One region of the Priestia sp. YIM B13486 genome, then DNA from elsewhere that is predicted to be linked to it. Evidence: riboswitches for the same ligand, from Rfam matches in the RefSeq annotation. Region 1 holds a riboswitch; the other holds the start of a gene.
What was found. Region 1 has a riboswitch for cyclic di-GMP ahead of ACFX4G_RS12300 (anti-repressor SinI family protein). Riboswitches for the same ligand answer to the same signal wherever they lie in the genome.
Positions count from the first base shown of each region.

Region 1 (10,031 bases):
CAGATGCTACATATAAAGGAGAGGTTTTCACGTGATCGGTGATCGCATTAAAGAAATGAGACTGCAAAAACGTTATTCTATTACTAGACTGGCGGAGAAAGCACAAATATCAAAATCCTACCTTTCACAAATTGAAAAGGGTTCAAATTCAAACCCTTCCCTGCAGATGCTTCATAAAATTGCTGCTTCTTTGGGCACAAGCGTTGATTATTTAATTGATGAAACAAATGAACATGTAGAAGCTACTCCTTATGTTACAGAAGAATGGATGGAGCTGTTAAATAAAGCTATAGGTCAAGGCATGACCAAGGAGGATTTTATCGAATTCTATCAGTACCTGTCCTTCAAAAAAAATCTGCAGGCGGTTAAGGATTCTGGGCATTAAGTAAAAAACACTGCGCTACACTACTCAGATTAACTTCTTTTTGCCTATTTCTACTCATTTATAAATAATCCTTTATAACTATATTCTGTATAATATTTGCAAAGTAAAATCGATTGTTTGTATAATTGTTAATAAAAGTAAGTAAGGCTAGTATCGAGAGCTTTTTCAACCACGACAGCTTTACTCCTTAAGGTCCGGGGAGGAATAATCATGACTGACAAATTAAAAGAAAAAGTAGATTTAGAGAAAGAGTGGATTTTACTCATGAAACAAGCCTATGAAATGGGCTTGTCCATTGAGGAGATAAAGAAGTTTGTTCAAGAAAGTAAACAAAATTAACTGAATTTTGCTTCTTTTATGCTGGGCCGTTTAAAAATTTTGTTATCAATACTTAAATTTCTTGCTTTTTTCTCTTTTTTTCCTTAAGCTAATACAATCAAGTAAAATAAAGGAAATGTCATCATGATAAAAAAAATCGCTGTTATCTTAATGATGCTTAGCATCGCTCATTTTTCCCACACACCTCATTTACAGGTCACAGATCCAAGCAGCTGGAGTAATTCTTCTGTTTGGGACCATAACGCTACGCTTTGGTCTATTTTAAAACCGGGCAGTGAGTTTTATACTTCCTACAGCTACGGATTTAATCTAGAGTTTATCCTTCGTAAAATTGCTCATATTTCCTTTTTTGGTATATTAGCTGTTTTAATTTATTGGAACTTAAAAGAAAAGCCTGGGCGCTATGTAAAAGCAGGACTTTTGCTTGCGTGCTTTGCTTTTTTGGACGAGGTTCACCAAGCTTTTATTATTGGCCGAGACGGCCGAATTGTAGATGTACTTATTGACTCATTTGGAGGGGCTTTGTTTTTATTTCTTCTATATAAAAGTAAAACAAAGCACAGAAGAGCCGAAAGAAACAAGTATAGTTCTTCCATAAAAAAATGAACCCCGATAGAAAGGGTTCATTTTTTTATGGTTTTATGGATCTCTATTCGTTTAAATACCTTCTGCTGCAGCTTTGCTTTTAATTGTGGCTGTAGGTCTCCCAAGCCTCTCCACGCCTTGTAGGTATTTACCTAGTTCATGTTCATCTCTCCTTATTGTGTTTCTTTCTTTTATTTTGAACACTGCGTATGAATAACAACTTGTGAATCAACAAAAACATTCGTTTTCTAGTTCAATCATTTTACTATCCACCCGTTTTAGGATATAAAGATGGATGTAAAATGTTTTTTTAAAACCTCGACCTATTTCGACACCATTTCTGCTAGTTTTCCACTAAAATAATAATAGTTATTAAAAAAATTTATTCAGATAAAGGCAAAGCTGCTGAAAAGCAGTGACGCAAAGCTTCAGGTCTAAGGTAATGTTTACAACATGCTAAGATGGCTGGGTTCCCTGACAAGGGTGGATGAATAGTGATGAACACAGATAAAAAATTAGCAGTAGATCAGGAATGGATTGATCTAATAAAAGCCGCTCATGAACTCGGATTAAAAATAGAAGACGTCCGAGAATTCTTATTAACGAATAAGAACAACCAATAGTAAAAGCACGCTTCTTTTATATTGAAGCGTGCTTTTACTATCACTTATATTTTTATTCCTTTTGGCTGACGCTGGTCAAACGTATAAATCTCCGTAAATCCGCACTGTTTCGCCATCTCAATTGCATCTTTCATATGCGCTCCGACAGTTTCGGCAAAGTGTGAATCAGATCCAACCGTTAAGATTTCTCCTCCTAAATCGCGGTACAGTCCAACGACTTCAAGAGCAGGCAGCGCTTCTCCCAGCTTCCCTCTTATGCCTGAAGTGTTAATTTCAATTCCGATATTGCGATCAATTGCTTTTTTCAAAATATCCGTAAGAATATCTTTAAATTGATCAAAGTCATATATCCCGTATTGCTCAAACGCATAGCGCTTCATTAAATCTAAATGAGCCAAGACATCAATATCCGCTTCGCTTACTAGCTTATACATTTCGTTAAAATAAGCGCGGTAAATTGCTTCTTTATCGTTCAGCTCCAAATGTTTACGTAGCTTGATGTTATTAATGTTATGAACTGATCCTAAAATAAAATCAAAGTTCTCCTGCTTCATTGTTTTTTGATATTTTTCTTTTAAATAGTGCGGCTCACAAACTTCAATTCCTTTTTTAATCACTAGCTGATCTTGAAACTGATCTCTGCATTCCGCTAGTTCTCGTTCATATTTATCAAAATCCATATGACCGTATGTTGGTGCTAATGGATTTAATGAAAAGTGTTCGGTAAAACAAATTTCGTTTATGCCGTTTTTTACAGCCTGCTCGCACACTTCTTTCATAACTGCCTGTGAGTCAAATGAATTATTTGTGTGATGATGGTAGTCTACTAGATACATAATTAGTCACCTCTAGGTTTATTATACATCTCTCCTGCACTTACTGCACATAGATACCCTTTTCCCCCTTATCCCGCCTTTTTTCGTTCATAAAAAGTATTTCCAATAAAAAAAGATATTTTTCCTCTTCCAGTAATCCTTCTTTTCTTATAAACTAACTTAATATAGCAGAGGTTCTGACATACAACTTGACAAACAACTTTTACTTACACAAGGGAAAGGAAATAAGAAATGGAATTTGAAAAAAGTTTTTCACAAACAAAAAGCCCCTTTCTGTCTTACCTAAGCTCTTATACGAAAAAGATGAAAGGAGAATTAAAAGAAGAAGCGAAAATCAATTATAGAGACGCGGTCGTTTCTTCTATTGGAGGCTTAATTGCGATTATCATCAGCAGCGCGATTGCACTAGCGCTGGGTTATCCAATGGCACTCGCTCCAATTGGCGCAACCTGCGTACTTGTCTTCGGTGCTCATAAAGGGCCTTTATCACAGCCTCGTCACGTGCTTGGAGGGCACTTGCTCGCAACGGTTTCAGCACTTATTATTTGGAGTTTATTTCATCGAAGTCTAATCACTATCGCCATTGTGCTGGCTTTTGTTCTTATTTTAATGATTCTTACCAAAACCGTTCATCCTCCCGCGGCGGCTAGTGCGATTGTAGCGATTAACACAGGAGCGGGTTGGGGATTTTTAGGGGTTATTATACTTTGTGCTTGTGTGGTGGTGCTGATTTCTACCGTGTATAATAATTTATTTCAAGACCGGCAGTATCCCAGGTATTGGGTTTAAAAAAGCTTTGGAATATAAAATTCCAAAGCTTTTTTCTTTTACACTTATTTCACTAATCAAACTATTTTATGCCTCAAGTATCTTGTTTTAATTTTCAGAATTGTTTATACTCAAGACGTCTTTGTTTTTTTAGAAAAGCATTGGAGGTGAATTTACAGCACGATTTATACATACTTAAGGGGGATTTTTCATGTTGAAATTAATCGGGGTTTTGCTAGTGGCAGCGGGATTTTTATTTCGTTTAAACACGCTGCTTGTAGTAACTGTTGCAGGCATCGTGACTGGCCTTGTGTCAGGTTTGTCACTTCATGAAGTAATTACAATGTTCGGCCAATTTTTTGTAGATAACCGCTATATGTCTATGGCTATTTTACTTACTCTTCCTATCTTTGGCGTGTTAGAAAAATACGGGTTAAAAGAACAAGCGGAAGTACTGATTAAAAAAGCGAAAAACGCTTCTTCTGGAAATGTTTTACTTATATATCTTTTTATCCGTGAAATCTCAGCCGCAGTTGGATTAAATATTGGAGGACATGCTCAGTCTGTGCGTCCGTTAGTCGCACCTATGTCTGAAGGCGCTGCTCGTGCAAAATACGGAGAGCTTCCGCCTAAAGTAAAAGAAGATATTCGCGCTCATGCCGCGGCAGCTGAAAATACGGGCTGGTTTTTCGGCGAAGATATCTTTATCGCTACGGGTGGAATTCTTTTAATGAAAGGATTCTTCGACTCCGTAGGCATTCACGTTGACGTCTGGGATATGGCGCTTTGGGGTATTCCAACAGCCATCGCAGCGCTGCTGATCAGTGCCCTTCGTTTCCTTCAGCTAGACCGACGTATTCATAAAAAAATGACGAAGCACAAACCAACATCATCTTCAAAGACGGAGGCAAGCTAAATGAAAAGCATCTTGACGCTCGATACAATTTACTACTTACTCGGTATTATTGTCGCTTTTATCGCGATTCGAATTGCACGCGACCACAACCATCCTAACCGTTTAGGATCTTCCCTATTTTGGGCGCTGTTTTCCGTTACGTTTTTATTTGGCAACGTGATTCCGCCTTTTTATATAGGATGTTTGGTCATTATCATGGTGCTGCTTGCTTCATTTAACCGAGTAACTAAGTCTAATGAAGCTGAAACACCTGCTGAAGAACGAACGGCTCACGCGCAGCGATTAAAAAACAAAATCTTTTTACCGGCTTTATTTATTCCTATTTTTACGATTATCGGTACCCTTCTTTTTGGCAAGATCAAGTTTGGAAACTGGGCATTAATTGACCCAGAAAAAGTCACGTTAATTTCATTAGCAATCGCAGCTGTTATTGCGTTTATCGCTTCAATGGGCGTCACCAAAGCAAAAATGGACGTACCTGTTAAAGAAGGAAGCCGCTTGCTTCAAGCAGTAGGCTGGGCGGTTATTTTACCGCAAATGCTTGCTGCGCTTGGCGGCATCTTTTCAAAGTCAGGCGTTGGAACAGTCGTTTCAGATATTGTAAGTGATATTTTGCCAACTAACTATGCGTTTGTTGCTGTGCTGGCTTATTGTCTAGGAATGCTGCTATTTACAATTGTAATGGGAAATGCCTTCGCGGCGTTTGCCGTTATTACGGGAGGTATTGGTCTTCCGCTGATTGTACATATGCACGGAGGAAACCCAGCCATTATGGCAGCTCTTGGCATGTTTGCTGGCTACTGCGGCACGCTGTTAACGCCAATGGCAGCTAACTTTAATATCGTACCTGCCATGCTGCTTGAATTAAAAGACAAAAATGCCGTAATTAAAGCTCAAGTGCCGATTGCGCTATCCGTTTTTGTTGTTAATACACTATTAATGTACTACCTTGTATATCACTTTTAAAGGAGACTAGTAGAATGACAACTGTATTACTAACCGGCTTTGAACCGTTTGAAGGTGAAAGTATTAACCCGTCTTTAGAAGCTGTCAAAGCCTTAGACGGCGTAGCTGTCGAAGACTATCACATTATCGCTAAGCCTCTTCCTACTGTGTTTGGCGAATCAATTGCAAAGCTTCATACGTATATAGAAGACATCAGCCCTTCTATCGTAATTTGCGTTGGACAAGCAGGCGGCCGAGAAGGAATTACGGTCGAACGCGTTGCTATTAATGTGGACGACGCGCGGATTCCTGACAACATCGGCCAGCAGCCCATTGATCGCCCTATTATCGTAAATGGACCTGCAGCATATTTTTCGACACTGCCCATCAAAGCCGCTGTCGAAAACCTGCGCCAAGCAGGCATTCCAAGCAGCGTTTCTCAAACTGCTGGAACGTTTGTCTGTAACCACGTATTTTACGGGCTGATGAACATGATTCAAAACTGCTCAATTAAAGGCGGGTTTGTGCATATTCCTTATCTTCCTGAACAAGCTGTGCATCATCCAGGGAAAGCAAGTATGGCGCTGGATTCGATTGTGAAGGGACTGCTTTCTATCATCAAAACTACAATTGTAACGGAAGATGATATTTTAGTTTCAGGCGGCGCTACTCATTAATACTAAAAAACCAGCTCATGTAGAGAGCTGGTTTTTCTTTTTATATACATACAAATTTTTCATTAAATAAATTAATAAAAGCTATAAACAACCTTCTCTCTCAGTCGATATATAGTATGAACATATTTTCCAAGGATGTTCAATTACTTTTATCCCGTTTTAAAACGGGACACTTCTTGTATACAAGGATGTAAACCAAGAAGTAAAACCATTATACGGAGGTAAGGAAAATGAGAATTAATCACAATATTACAGCTTTAAACACGTACCGTCAGTTTAACAATGCGAATAACGCTCAGGCAAAATCAATGGAGAAGTTATCTTCAGGTCAGCGTATTAACAGTGCTTCTGATGATGCAGCTGGATTAGCTATCTCAGAGAAAATGCGTGGACAAATTCGCGGGCTAGATCAAGCTTCTCGCAACGCGCAAGATGGTGTTTCGTTAATTCAAACTGCAGAAGGTGCTTTAAATGAAACACATGATATTCTTCAGCGTATGCGTGAATTAGTAGTTCAAGCAGGTAATGGTACAAACAAAACTGAAGATCTAGATGCTATTCAAGATGAAATCGGCTCATTAATTGAAGAAATCGGTGGAGAAACTGACAGCAAAGGAATTTCTGATCGAGCACAATTTAATGGTCGAAACCTGTTGGATGGTAGCTTGGATATTACGCTGCAAGTTGGCGCGAACGCAGGACAGCAGGTAAATTTAAAAATTGGAGATATGAGTGCTGGAGCTTTAGGAGCAGATACTGATTCAGACGGTGCAGCGGATGCTTTTGTTAATAGCATTAACGTCAAAGATTTTGCTACTACATCTTTTGATGATCAATTAGCTATTATTGATGGTGCTATTAACCAAGTGTCAGAGCAGCGTTCTGGACTAGGTGCCACTCAAAACCGTTTGGATCATACTATTAATAACCTAAGTACATCATCTGAAAACCTAACAGCGTCTGAATCAAGAATTCGCGACGTAGATTATGCTTTAGCAGCGTAAGCAGCAAAAAGCACAGTCGTCCTAGCTGGTAACGGCTAGTGAGTATAACCGGGTGAATTGCTGGAAACCCCTGAGAGCTTTTCTTACCACAGCGTAGTTGGAAACGACAGACGTAACGGTTTTAAAAAAGAAAAGATTGGGCAATCAGCAGCTAAGCTCCTGTGAGGAAACTCTGGAGACAGTTCAACGACTAGGATAAACCGTCTAAGGCAATGTGTGCTATGACGATGAAATCCGTAGGTATTCAATATGCCGTTCCGTATATTAATATCCGAAGTGCCCGGCCCCTGCTTTTTTAGAGGGTGAAGATATAGTCTAGTCATTTGTGAAAGCAAATGTTCGCACGATGGCGAAAGAAATGATGGAACAAACAAAGAATTCAATTCTATCTCAAGCTTCTCAAGCTATGCTAAGTCAAGCTAACCAGCAGCCACAAGGCGTACTTCAATTACTACGTTAATAAAAAAGCGAGCTTTCCTAAGAAAGCTCGCTTTTTTATATAAATGTTATAAGCTATTACTAGTAGATGCCGCAGTATCTTTACTCGTATTTACTAGCGCATCCCACGTTTGAGGTCCTACTACTCCATCTGCCGTATAACCGTTCTTCACTTGAAACTCTTTTACCGCTTGTTCTGTTTCTAAACCAAAGTAACCGTCTGGATTAAGACCTAAAGATTTTTGAACTGTTTTAACTTCTTCTCCTGCTGAACCCTTGCCAAGAGCAGCTACACTGCTAAGCGATAGAATTTGAGTTTTATCTTCTTCTTTAGCTTTAGCCTGCTGCATAAGGCTTGCGTATTCTTTAATTCTTTTTTCTTCAGCACTGCTTAATGTTTGTGTATGTTTGAAGTTAGACATAATAAAAAAGAATCCTGCCACGATAATAATAGGAACAAATATTTTCATAAGATTTCTTACAATAGTCATGGTACTCTCCTTTGAATACATAATTATTTAACTTTCCAAGTTCCTTGTCTTCTAGGGTCTGCTGCTCCGTAAATACGATTGTTTTTTTGATTAATAACAATCGCTTGTATACCGCCGTAGTAAATAGCAGAGCTCTTCTCCTTCACGTCATATCCCATTCCTTCTAGTTCTTCTCTTACACTCGTAGGATATTGAAATTCGGTATACAGATGGTTATTTTCTATTGAAAACCTTGGTGCATCAATTGCATCCTGTAAAGAATCCTTAAATAAAAGGTGGCGAACCAAAACTTCCGTAAGCATCATAGGTATTCTGCTTCCTCCAGGCGTTCCAATCCCGATAACCTCGTCATCTTTTTTAAGAATAGTAGGTGCCGTAAACGTTCGTGAACGCTTATCAGGCTCGTAATAATTAAGAGAGGTCTTTGTGTTATTAAAGTTATTCAAATTGTTGTTAAGGAAAAACCCTTCTACATTTTCTCCTGAACCAAAAAAGTTGCTGAGTGTATTTGTAACGGATACAACCGTTCCTTCTTTATCTGTTACAACAAAATGCGTCGTACTAATATGTTCTTCTTCAAGTTCATCGCCTTTAAGCTTATACTTATCGGATAGCTTATTTAACGAAAGATCTTGTGCAAGCTTCCTTGAATATTCTTTTGTCGTTAGCGCTTCGTCATCTATATCAGAAAAAGCTGGGTCTCCAATATGGGCGACACGATCACTATTAGCTCTATTTGTAATTTCAGAAGTAACATGTGTAAAAAGCGCCGTATCTTGTTCTGTCTTTTGAATATTTAGCATTTCAGCCATTTGCAAGGATTGTATCAGCGTAATCCCAGAAAATGGAGGAGGCGCAGAAATAACATCATAGCCGGCAAATTCTCCGTGAACAGGTTCTCTTTCTTTCACAGAATACTTTTCTAAATCTTCTTTTTGTATTCCTGGCACGTCCTCTGCCATTTCTTCGGCAAGTTCGCCATTATAGAAGACGTCTGAACCTTTTTCTTTAATGAGCTCAAGCGTTTCGGCAAGTTCAGGCTGCTTGAGCGTTTTACCTTCTTCAATCGGCTTGTTTCTAGGGAAGAAATTAGGAATTTCCGCTTCTGATAGGCGGTACTGCGCACCTTTTAGACGCTCTGAAAGCTGCTGACCAACTGGAAAACCATCGTTAGCTAGCTTAATAGCTGGGGCGATTAATTGGTCCATGTTTTTGCTTCCGTATTTTTCATGAATAGCTTCCATTCCTTTTACAAATCCAGGGACACCTATCTTTTTTTCAGAACCTTCAGTTGAAATTGGACTTGTTTCTCGGTAATCAAAGAAGGTAGGCTTGTCTAATTGATTGCCAGGAAGAATGAGCATCCCTCCTCCTCCTCCAATACCTGATCCGTAAGGCTCTACAACACCTAAAGCATATGAAACGGCAATAGCAGCATCTACTGCGTTACCTCCATTTTCTAAAACGTCTGTTCCAACTTCAACAGCAATTGAATTTGAAGAACTTACGCCATACTCACCAGAGCCATTCTTAATTGCTTGGCTAGACTCGAATTTATTAATTTTTTTATATAGTTTATTATCTGTTTGACTATTAAATTGCTGTAAAACAGCATACCCTCCAGCTGCAATAGCTATGAGGAATATCAACCAGTAAATCCATTTTCGCTTCATTTATTCAGCTAACCCCTTTTTTACTACTCTAGAGTGGTCGACCGTAAAGACTAACTTGTTGTTTTCCTCTTTGATAGCAAGAGCACTTGAAGAAGTTTTAGTCAAACGTTTAAAGATTTTTTCTTTGTAATACGCGTCCCACTTACTTAAAAGCGTAGGCGTAGCTTCTTTAATGAGTAAGGGCGTAACTTCAAATCTAGCTGTTCCATCCTTTTTCAACTTATACTGCACGAGCGCACTTTCTCGTGATGCTGACCACCCTTGATCAAATACAAAATTTCCTAAGCTGTAAAAAATCACAGTATTTTTGTACGTATCAATCGGCTGCAGCACGTGCGGATGGTGCCCTAT
Region 1 covers NZ_JBHZOZ010000004.1:53,983-64,013, forward strand. The annotation lists gene ACFX4G_RS12285 (helix-turn-helix domain-containing protein) at 32-385, shown strand; gene sinI (DNA-binding anti-repressor SinI) at 596-724, shown strand; gene ACFX4G_RS12295 (VanZ family protein) at 848-1,330, shown strand; cyclic di-GMP riboswitch class I at 1,695-1,787, shown strand; gene ACFX4G_RS12300 (anti-repressor SinI family protein) at 1,807-1,932, shown strand; gene ACFX4G_RS12305 (histidinol-phosphatase HisJ family protein) at 1,977-2,768, opposite strand; gene ACFX4G_RS12310 (HPP family protein) at 3,000-3,557, shown strand; gene ACFX4G_RS12315 (DUF969 domain-containing protein) at 3,748-4,452, shown strand; gene ACFX4G_RS12320 (DUF979 domain-containing protein) at 4,453-5,418, shown strand; gene pcp (pyroglutamyl-peptidase I) at 5,433-6,074, shown strand; gene ACFX4G_RS12330 (flagellin N-terminal helical domain-containing protein) at 6,305-7,078, shown strand; partial or broken gene ACFX4G_RS12335 (flagellin) at 7,425-7,538, shown strand; gene ACFX4G_RS12340 (peptidoglycan-binding protein) at 7,585-8,007, opposite strand; gene ggt (gamma-glutamyltransferase) at 8,031-9,680, opposite strand; gene ACFX4G_RS12350 (CapA family protein) at 9,681-10,031, opposite strand, start outside.

Region 2 (10,031 bases), on a different contig from region 1:
TTCCACATCCTACTACTCCAATAAGTAAAATAAGAGTTATACATGCTATTAGAATTTTTTTCATTACAAACTTCCCCCTATATTAAAGATGTTCTTATTTGTTAAACGCTTACAACTTGATTGTCATATTATTAGATAATATAGAAAATTCCTAAAGTTATAAGGATAGGGCTATCATATCACAGAAAAAACAAAATGGTATATACCAAATAGAATTTATTTAAATCACCACTTCAATTTAAACTTTCCAAACGTTTTCTTAGTTGGTAATGATAAAATAAAGGCTTCGGGGTCAATACTCTTTACTGCATGTGTTACTTCTATCCACTCTAATTCGATAATCAAACATAGTAACACCATTTTTTTCTTTTCTCTGTAGATATCAATATCTTTCCATGAAGTAACTTCTCTATCTAATTTTTTTGCTAGTACTGAAGAGACTTCTTCACCCTCGTTTGTAATAATCATGATGGCACTTTTCTCTGCAATGTTTAAAATAGCATCATATGTTTTGGTGCCCACAAAAAATGATAGGATGGTATACATAGCTAGTTGAATATCGAAAATAAGCGCTGAAATGGCTACAATAGTGGCGCTAAAAATCAAGCCAAACTTCCCTATAGAAATGTTCGTATACTTAGCGATAACACGAGAAAGTATATCAAGCCCTCCCACTGATCCGCCTAGTCTAAGAATAATAGCAGCTCCACTTCCTGAAATGATTGCTCCATAAATGCAGCACAATAATATATCATTAGTCCATACTAGGCGGACAGGAATCCACTCTAAGAAAAGAGAAGATACTATTACTGAAAATACAGTGTAAATAATAAACTTTTTACCAATATGAATGTATCCTAAAAACAGTAATGGAATATTGTAAACAAAATACTGTATCCCCATTTGCCATTCAAATAAATGATAAAAGATTGCACATATTCCGCCTAGCCCGCCAGCTAGTAAACTTGAAGGTGTTAGCAAGCAATTAGTTCCAAAAGCAAAAAGAAAACAACCTACTGTAATTCCTGCTAGTTCATAAGTAATTTGATACTTACGAGCCACACTAAAACACCCTTTCACACACTCTCTCAGATTATCTTCTGTTAACTCTTCATTAACTTTAAATTCATTATGCTCTAGGTCTAATGAATGGATGTTAAAGGGAAATTATTTTGTGATCAATACTTTTCCAAAAACTTTTTTTCATCAGACACATCTATTTGTACGTTTAAAAACTTTAAATTTCCAGAAAAGTATTGACGTATGTAGTAATTATTGATTCTTTTATTACTAAAATCTGTAGTTTAAGAAACTCACTTGAGGAGAACGCTTATATCTTATATCTTATATTCTCCTCAAGTTTAACTACTTCTTAATAAGCTACAGTACGGTAATACCTTCTTTTATCTAAGGAGTGATTGCGCTTATCTTCTAGGTGAACACTTACCCGTTGAAGTAGACTTCCTAAAACCAGTGGAGGGAAATATTGACGAAATTCTGGACTAATCCCTTCAAGCGTATAATCTTTAGTATCAAAAATCGTAAGCTTGTCTGTATATTTCTCAGCAAAACGCTCTACTCTATCAGCTAATGGTCTCGTTGCATCTTCCCCTTTAAGTAAGATAATACTCGTGTCTCTTTCAACCAGCTCAATTGTTCCGTGGAAAAATTCTGCTGCATGTACGGACTTCGTACGAATCCATTGCATCTCTTCCAATACGCACATACTATATGCATAAGTTCTTCCCCATGCTGTTCCAGATCCAATTAACATATGATAATCTTCATCCTTATATTTGTTTGCAAATTCTTTAGCCTTTTCTTCCACCTGTTCTTTTACTGAAATTAGATTTTCAGGCATTTTTTCTAACTCTGATACAAATTTATCGTATTTTGGGAATTCTCCGTTATTATGCATTAGTCTGAAGATAATCATATACATTTGAAGATTTATTGAATCTGCAGCATAGTCGTTTTCTGCGTAGTTAGCTATCGGATAATCTACGATGTTAGCTAATGGTGTACCCATTTCTCCTACTAACCCAATAGTAGTTGCTCCTCTTTCCTTACAATATTGTGCTGCTTCAACAGTCTCTTCTGTAGTACCTGATAGAGAAGAGAGAATAACAACTGAATTTTTATCAAATTGCTTATGACTCTGTAGCATAAATTCAGAAGCAATTTCAGCGTAAACAGGAATAGTTGAAGTAGAATTCCATATGTATTCAAATGGATACATGATAGCAATAGAACCCCCTGATCCAATAAGGAATAAGTTTTTAAATTCTTTTTTTGAAACTTCATCCATTTTCTTTTCTATTTCTGCTCTTAATAAAACTGCTCCATTTGTTACTTTTAAGTAGTTCTGTGGATTAAACTTTAACATTTAGCAATCTCTCCTCTTATTTTTTAAGTTAGCCACTCAATGGTATATACCATTGAGTGTAAAAAATATAATGGTATATACCATTTGTAATTTAGATTATAGCACGCAAAATTCTGGGTTTCAATAAAAATATTAAAAAATTCTGATAATTAAAATAACAACTGTTTCTTTAAGGCCATTGGTAATTCAATCCCCAACAACAATGATTGTTAAAAATGATGAATTATTGTTGTTTACAAAGCTCGTAAAATTATACTTTGGTGAACTAAATAAAACTTGATTCGAAAGTGTTTTTTTAAATCAATTTAGCTGTAAAAATAATATGCGGTCAATTTTGGTCTAGTACTTAAATAGTGTTTTTATATACTTTGTAGAAAAAATAGTTCATTTTCCTCGTTAAATGTATGTATAAATGGTTTTCTTTGATAATATAGCTAACATGTTCATAACATCTTCAATGGTAATGATTTAACTAGAATTATCGATCATACAACACACTCCTTTTATTTATGTTATCTAATAATTTATTATATTGTATTAATACAAAGTTACAGATTAAAAGTTTTTATAGTAGATGTGTAAATGGTGTAACTAACTTATAAAAGTTTAAGTTATATCATTTACTCTAAGTGACGACAAATAGATCATTTTTCTACAAGATGTGTAAATGATAACACTATTTTTTATAAAGTATTATACTATTTACTCTTATAAATAATATAACAATAAATTTTATCTATATTTAAAAGTAAAAAGTATTAATAATTTATTTAATAATTAATTTTAAAGCTATCTCACGTTTATTGTTTTTAGTTCGATGTTCGTTATGATGAGAATACGTTCCTTAATTTATACAAGTAGAATTTACCTTCAATTCTTTTGTTCAATAATTCCTTTACAATTTAATTTTCTAAATATTCGAGACGAATTAACTAAAAAGGTTAAATTATCCATAACCATCTTATATACTAATAATGAACCAATACACAATAAGAAAGAGGAGGAAGAAATCCTATGATAAGCATAAAAAAAGTTGCTTGTACTCATTATGGAATAAGAATGGACGTTTTTAAACCTGAGGAAATAATTAGCTTTAATCATTTGCAATCAAGAGGATACCTCACTTGTCCTTATTGTGGCGATATCGAAATCGCTCATGAATGCCAAGAAGGAAAATCAAGGTTTGTAGTTGCTGCTAATAGAGTTCATACTCATGATTGCCTCTCGAAAGAGTCATAAAAAATTAGTCGCTCTAAAAAGATCCATCCTTTTAGAGCGACTAATTTTACTTACACAAAAGTCTTTTCAAAATGACATATTTTATAGAAGAAACTCGCCAAAAAAGTAGCCTTTGCTCAACGGGAGCAAAGGCTTATTAGAATTTAGGCGGTTGGGAAATATGATATTAGTTTGAGCTAAATTAAAAAATCATCTCCCTTTTACCTAACCTTATTAAGTGACAAGTGTGTAAAAGCTATGATATGTTAGCATCTCTACATATGATCTAAAATTAGAGAATGAGGTGTTTGAATATGAATAAAACTGAACTAGTAGATGCGGTTGCTACACAAGCAGAACTATCAAAGCAAGATGCTAAAAAAGCTGTGGAAGCGTTGTTTGAGACGGTTTCTAACACACTTGCGAAAGAAGAAAAAATTCAGTTGATTGGATTTGGAACATTTGAAGTACGTGAACGTGCAGCCCGTACAGGTCGTAACCCTCAAACAGGTGAGGAAATGACAATTCCGGCTTCAAAGGCTCCTGCTTTTAAACCAGGAAAAGAATTAAAAGAAGCCGTTAAATAAATATGTCTTATAATCAGCCCTCTCTAGAGATAGACTTCTAAAGGGGGCTATTTTTCACGGTGAAAAACTTCTAAATACCTACACACAAATATTACCTAATCAAGGTTTCTATTTTCTTGTGTCGTCTTAGAGTTTGAGGTAGGCTCTTTGCCAAGTCCAGGTTTCCAATTACCTAACTTGTTTTTTAAGTAATCCTTTAAAAAATCACGTTTCTTTTTTCGTCTTTTATCCCTGTTTTTCATAAGTACTCACCACCTTTAGGTTACTTAATAGGTGCAATTTCTCCTTATTATAATTATGTTGAAAAATCCACTCCTTATGCTAAATCTATAAGTGAAGATACTTTTTCTCGTCGGTGAAGGGAATATCAGAGTATAAAAAATGCGGTGACTCCGGAAGAATAATAGAAAGAATTTTATTTTTCACTACATAAAAAGCTATCTATAGTCGATTAAAGTAAAGAGGATTAACTATTTAGTTGTAATATAGTGGATGGTCACTATAAAATAGGGTTTTAAGCTTAAAATAAACGGTAAATGATAAAAAGGATTTATGTAAGGAGGTACTATTATGAAAAAGTCTATAGCAGTTCTGCCAGAAGAGTGGATGAAGCTAGTTAAAGATGCAATGAATTCAAATGTGAGTAAAGAAGAATTTAAACAGTTTCTAGAAGCAAAATCTCAAGATAACACGATAGCAAAAAACATTAGATAGCGTGCCTATCTAATGTTTTTTGTTATCACTAGGTTTGTGTATTATCTAAGAATGCTTTTACTTCTTTAACCGATAACCCTACTTCCTTAGCCTCTTGGATAAGTCTAATCCATTCTTGGTCTAAATGTGGCGTTATTACTTCTTTTTTACTGTCCATAAACATAAATTCCTCCAGATTTTCAGGAGGCTCAGCTGTCATAGTCAATTGACTTTAGACCTGTAGCTTTGCGTCCTAGCTTTTCAACTAGTTTGCCTTTATCTGAATGTGTAAATTTATATAAATATTACTACATAATGGATGTTGAAATATGTCGAAATAAGTATTCTTATAATTATTTTCTGAATTAAATAACTATTCCTAACTCCAAAAACAATGCTGAGAGTTATCAGCTGGGAAGAGACGTAAACCAAGCGTACAATAAGGCCTAGTATTTTTAATACGTCTAAAAAGGATTGTTTATAAGATTAAATTGTCACTTTAAAAGGTAATTTGCACTTATTTTAAGTGCTATTTTGCATATTATTATAACATAAGATAAAAATAAATAAGTTATTGAACATAGAAAAGTGAACAGGGTTTTGTAACATTTTTGACAATAAAACACGCCTCTTTCAAATCAAGAAGAAGCGTGTTCAGAAAAGGACGAGTTTTGGAACAAATAATAAAATGTGTGCTTTTTTAACGTTGTTCAGCAATTGGGTAAGGGAGGTAATCAGATGGTTCATCTCGAAATTGTAAGTTATGCCAGAACAACATGCCGCAAATGAATATTGACCAATGGGATTATCTATTAAAAGGGATAAGATTGGAGGGAATAGAAAATGGATGTAAGGACACTTTTGTTACAACAATGGGCAAGCTGCTTAGATAAAGAAGACTGGTTTCCACCACTTGAAAAAGTACTAGAGAATATTACTTTGGAACAGGCAATTTGGAAACCAGTTGAAGGGGCACATTCCATTTGGGAATTAGTTTGTCATTTACTTTTCTATGAAAAGAGAATTCTGTTACGCTTTCTAGGTGAAACAGCAAATGAACCAAAGGCAGAAAATAATGGCGCTACATATCGATTACCAACTGAGACCTTTCAAAATTGGAAGGAAACAAAACAAGAATACTTTTCTGTTCATCGTGAACTTGAAAAAATACTAGCAAAATCAGAACTAGAAGATTTGTATAGACCGATTCCTGATGACAATCCATTAGTGCTTGAACTGAAGAGTTTAGCAATGCACGACGCATATCATATTGGGCAAATTGTATTCCTTAGTAAAATGCAAGGAGCTTGGGCAAGGAAACGCAGCTTTTAAAAAGTTTTATTAGCTTTACAGTTATTCCACTATAGAGCACTATTCCGAAGTGATGATAAAAGTCCAATTTCTTAATTTTAATATTGAGAAATTGGACTTTTTATATTTATTTATAGTGCAAAATATCGCTTGAAAAAGGTGCAAAATAACTCCTAAAGTGACAATTAAATAGACGCATTATCGTTTATTTTTTTACCGTCTAAAAAGGTGTACCTTTTTAGACTACCTATATTGGACAACCCTGAACATTAACAAAATAAAAGGCTACACCATAATGAAATGATGTAGCCTTTTATTTTTGAGTATTAGATAAAATTTGTAAAATATAATCAGTTTCGCTACAAATATATCACATTCATATGATTAATAAATAAATTTTTTTGGCGTTTCTGCATTTATCTAAACGTAACATTTTTTATGCAGTACGTATTATTTATCCAAAGCCCTTTTATTAGTTGTGCATCGGAAAGAGTCATTATGGGAACTTACTTATAATAAATTGCACTTAATAAAAAAAGAGCTATTTAAATGCTTAACTTTCCACTTATCCACCCTTCTACAAAATCTTTTAAAGAAGGTGCAGTCTGAGTTCTTTGATTGGTCTCATGATTCCAAACATAAATACCATTTTGTTTTATGGATCTATCTGATGTTGAATATCCAAACATATCGCCATTCCCTGCATCTGCGAAAAACAACAAATTGTTAAAAGGAATGTATGTGTCCTCCATTCTGTCTCCTAAACTTAAATTCTCTCTTATAATTTTCTCTATAGACCAAATTAACGAGCAACCATAACCATCATTTACACCATTTGTTTCATACAACAAATTTCTTAATTCTTTTGGGATCTGAATACTAAATAGTTTTTCTAGCACTTCTATGTCCTCTATGCTAGCCGGTTCTCCATATACACATTCTGTTGAAATATTTTGTATTAAATCCTTCCACATAGGCTCACCTTCCTTATTAAAAAATTATATGTTAAGTTGGTAAGATAACAAATAATTGCTTCAATTGCAGTGAGAAAATTCACAGCTTCAAAGACTGAAGGATGTTACGATGTATTTGACTTTTCTAACAAAAGGTCAGTCTTTCTTTGCATTATATAAGAACAATCACTCTGTAGTAATCTCTGTTTTTCTATGTTCAGAGATTTTTTCTGTGTTGAGAATACTTTCTAGTTGTGTCGGGTAGGAAGGCCCTCTCACGAGTGCCCCTCCTACCTGACTAAAAGGTTTTATGAGCTAAATCACTTCTAATACACATGTAATGATTCATAGAAAAAATAGAGTCTTTTTCTACATACGTTTAGAAAAATATTTCTCTTTTTACTTTTTAATATCAAATAATGCTCCACAAATTCGTGATTTTATGACTATTCAGGAAGTCACAATTTATAGGCTGCAAAAAACCCTTAATAAAAGGGTTCCTTAGCATGATGTTTCAGATATTTTATATCATGCAAACCGGTCTCTACTTCAAATCAACGAAAGATTTTGTGGAAATTTGCATTTACTTTTATTTGAAAAGAGTAAAATTATTTGATGATAATTTAGAATCTTTGTAAATTAATAGGAAGTTTTGTAGAAAGTATTTTATATACAGGAGAAAACTAACATAATGTATTTAATGTTAGTTTTTATAAGGAGTTTATTACAATCCATAATGAACACAATCTTTTGTTGTTTAGAAGAGAAGTGAATCGCTTGAGGGAAGAATACAAGAATTGGGAAAAGGAACTGTTTAAAAGTGAAATTCATAGGGATATTATATTATTGAGCGATGCCATAAAAGTTGATTATAAAATAAATAGGTAGGAAATATGCGTTCACTTATGTAATCAAATTTACTTATTTATTACACCAGTTTAACTTCATTTTCATTTCCTTGTAACTGGCATGCTTTATAATGAATTAAAGTAGTTGGACAATCATACGAAAGACCATTTTGAATTTAGGCGGTGGGATAATGAGCGAACAGCCCTATTCTGACATACAACGTAAAAAAAACTCGATTATAGATTCTTTAATCCATTTAGGAATCTATAAAAAAGGAAACAAACAGCTCTATGAATTAACATTACATGAGTTAGAAACAGAGTATCATATAGTTAATCCGGCAATCCAAGACCTATCTTTTTAAGTTTTTGCTAACCGCAATTCATTTGTTAAGAGGAGGGTTAATCTATGTTTTTGAAAAAACTAATCAAAAATGGTTTAATTACGGTTAATTATTATGAAAATGGGTCATTACAAACTTGTAAAGGCCGTGTTTATAATCTTAATCTCCATGAACAGACCCTGTCTTTAAAAGATGAAAAACAAAATATTTTCTTTATTCGTTTATCCGGTATTGAAGACATTTATTGATTTCCTTTATTTGATTTAAACTTAGTGAAGAATTTTCTCTATTTTTTATGATAAATGGTCACTTTGTATGTATAAGAAATTTCTAGTTAAGGAGCCATAAAGATATAAAAGTGAAATAAAAAAGGGGGAGGAATGATGAGAGAAACCAAACAAATATGGTCTGATTTTATTGAGGAGGACCAATTTGAACTACATTCGTACCTTACTTATTTATTTAAACAATGTGACGAGGAGAATCTAAGACAGTTAGAAGATGAAAATATAAAAGAATAAACCTATAAATAAAGCAAACTGGAAGGATAAAAAATGAAAATGAAAATAATGTAGGCGACCTTATGATTCTAATCGAATGAATAGGTCGTTTATTGCTGTTATAAATCTTTTTATAGGGAGCTAATTTGATGTCAAAAGAAAGCGTAATGTTAAATTTGAGGATTAATTTATGTAAACAGATTAAAGATTTACTAGAAGAAATAGAGCAGGGGAATTTAGTTTAAAAAAGAATATATATAAAATAAAACTTCCTAATTTTCTTTAAAGCTGGTAAGGAGAAAGTCTAATTATTAGTTTATCAATGATTCCTTTTTAGTCCTCTTAATATGGTATTAGTGCAAAAATCATCAAATCAAGCTAATTAAATTGCCCGTGGGATTAACACTCCTTTACTACAGGGATAACTTTTCCCTTCTCCACTATCTTCTACGCGTATTCATACAAGTTCCCGTTTTCTAATATAATACACTTATGTAACAGCTTCCCCCTGCAATATTACGTAGCATTTTCATTATAGAAAGTAGAGTGTTTCTTCTACACGCAGTTAAAAAGTGTTCTCGTTCAGTTTATAGTAACTATGTGGTATCCGGTTTTTAACCGTCTGAATTTTAGAAGGAGGAATCCATTGTGAATACAACTGTTAATGAATTGTATGATTTTGGAACAGTCGTAAAGGGGAAGCTATTAAATAATAATCTTTATGCTCATTATTTGAGTGATGCCATGAGAAGAGGAAATCATTTTGATTTTTTATATTATTTTTTGACAGCAACTGTAGATAGTCGAACACCTATACCTGAACATGTCTCTACTGTTTTTTTAAAGGTTCTTAGCAATAAAATAAAGTTGAGTGATCTTACTCCATTTATCATGGGAATGGTCGGGAAATAAACAAAAGTTAAGAGATATATGTCTTAACTCCTTTAATTGAGGCACCCATTTAGGAGTCGGTTAATAGTTCAGTTTAATCGGGATATGGATATGATTTAAAGATACGTCAATTACATTCGTTCCATTGATCAAATAAATCGATTAAATAACAGGAGGAGCACTTTATATGGATACTATATTAAGAGTATCATCAATATCAAATCCAAGTTCAGTTGCAGGTGCAATTACAGCCGTATTTAGAGAAAGAGGTAATGTAGAAATTCAAGTAATGGGAGCCGG
Region 2 covers NZ_JBHZOZ010000010.1:68,411-78,441, forward strand. The annotation lists gene ACFX4G_RS21680 (substrate-binding periplasmic protein) at 1-64, opposite strand, end outside; gene ACFX4G_RS21685 (YitT family protein) at 226-1,062, opposite strand; gene ACFX4G_RS21690 (SIS domain-containing protein) at 1,373-2,386, opposite strand; gene ACFX4G_RS21695 (hypothetical protein) at 3,401-3,625, shown strand; gene ACFX4G_RS21700 (HU family DNA-binding protein) at 3,919-4,191, shown strand; gene ACFX4G_RS21705 (hypothetical protein) at 4,287-4,433, opposite strand; gene ACFX4G_RS21710 (anti-repressor SinI family protein) at 4,762-4,905, shown strand; gene ACFX4G_RS21715 (anti-repressor SinI family protein) at 4,934-5,062, opposite strand; cyclic di-GMP riboswitch class I at 5,085-5,169, opposite strand; gene ACFX4G_RS21720 (DinB family protein) at 5,728-6,216, shown strand; gene ACFX4G_RS21725 (SMI1/KNR4 family protein) at 6,741-7,169, opposite strand; gene ACFX4G_RS21730 (Fur-regulated basic protein FbpA) at 8,188-8,361, shown strand; gene ACFX4G_RS21735 (YolD-like family protein) at 8,406-8,588, shown strand; gene ACFX4G_RS21740 (hypothetical protein) at 8,724-8,861, shown strand; gene ACFX4G_RS21745 (hypothetical protein) at 9,489-9,752, shown strand; gene ACFX4G_RS21750 (stage V sporulation protein S) at 9,919-10,031, shown strand, end outside.
Region 2: another riboswitch for cyclic di-GMP. It lies ahead of ACFX4G_RS21715 (anti-repressor SinI family protein); the one in region 1 lies ahead of ACFX4G_RS12300 (anti-repressor SinI family protein).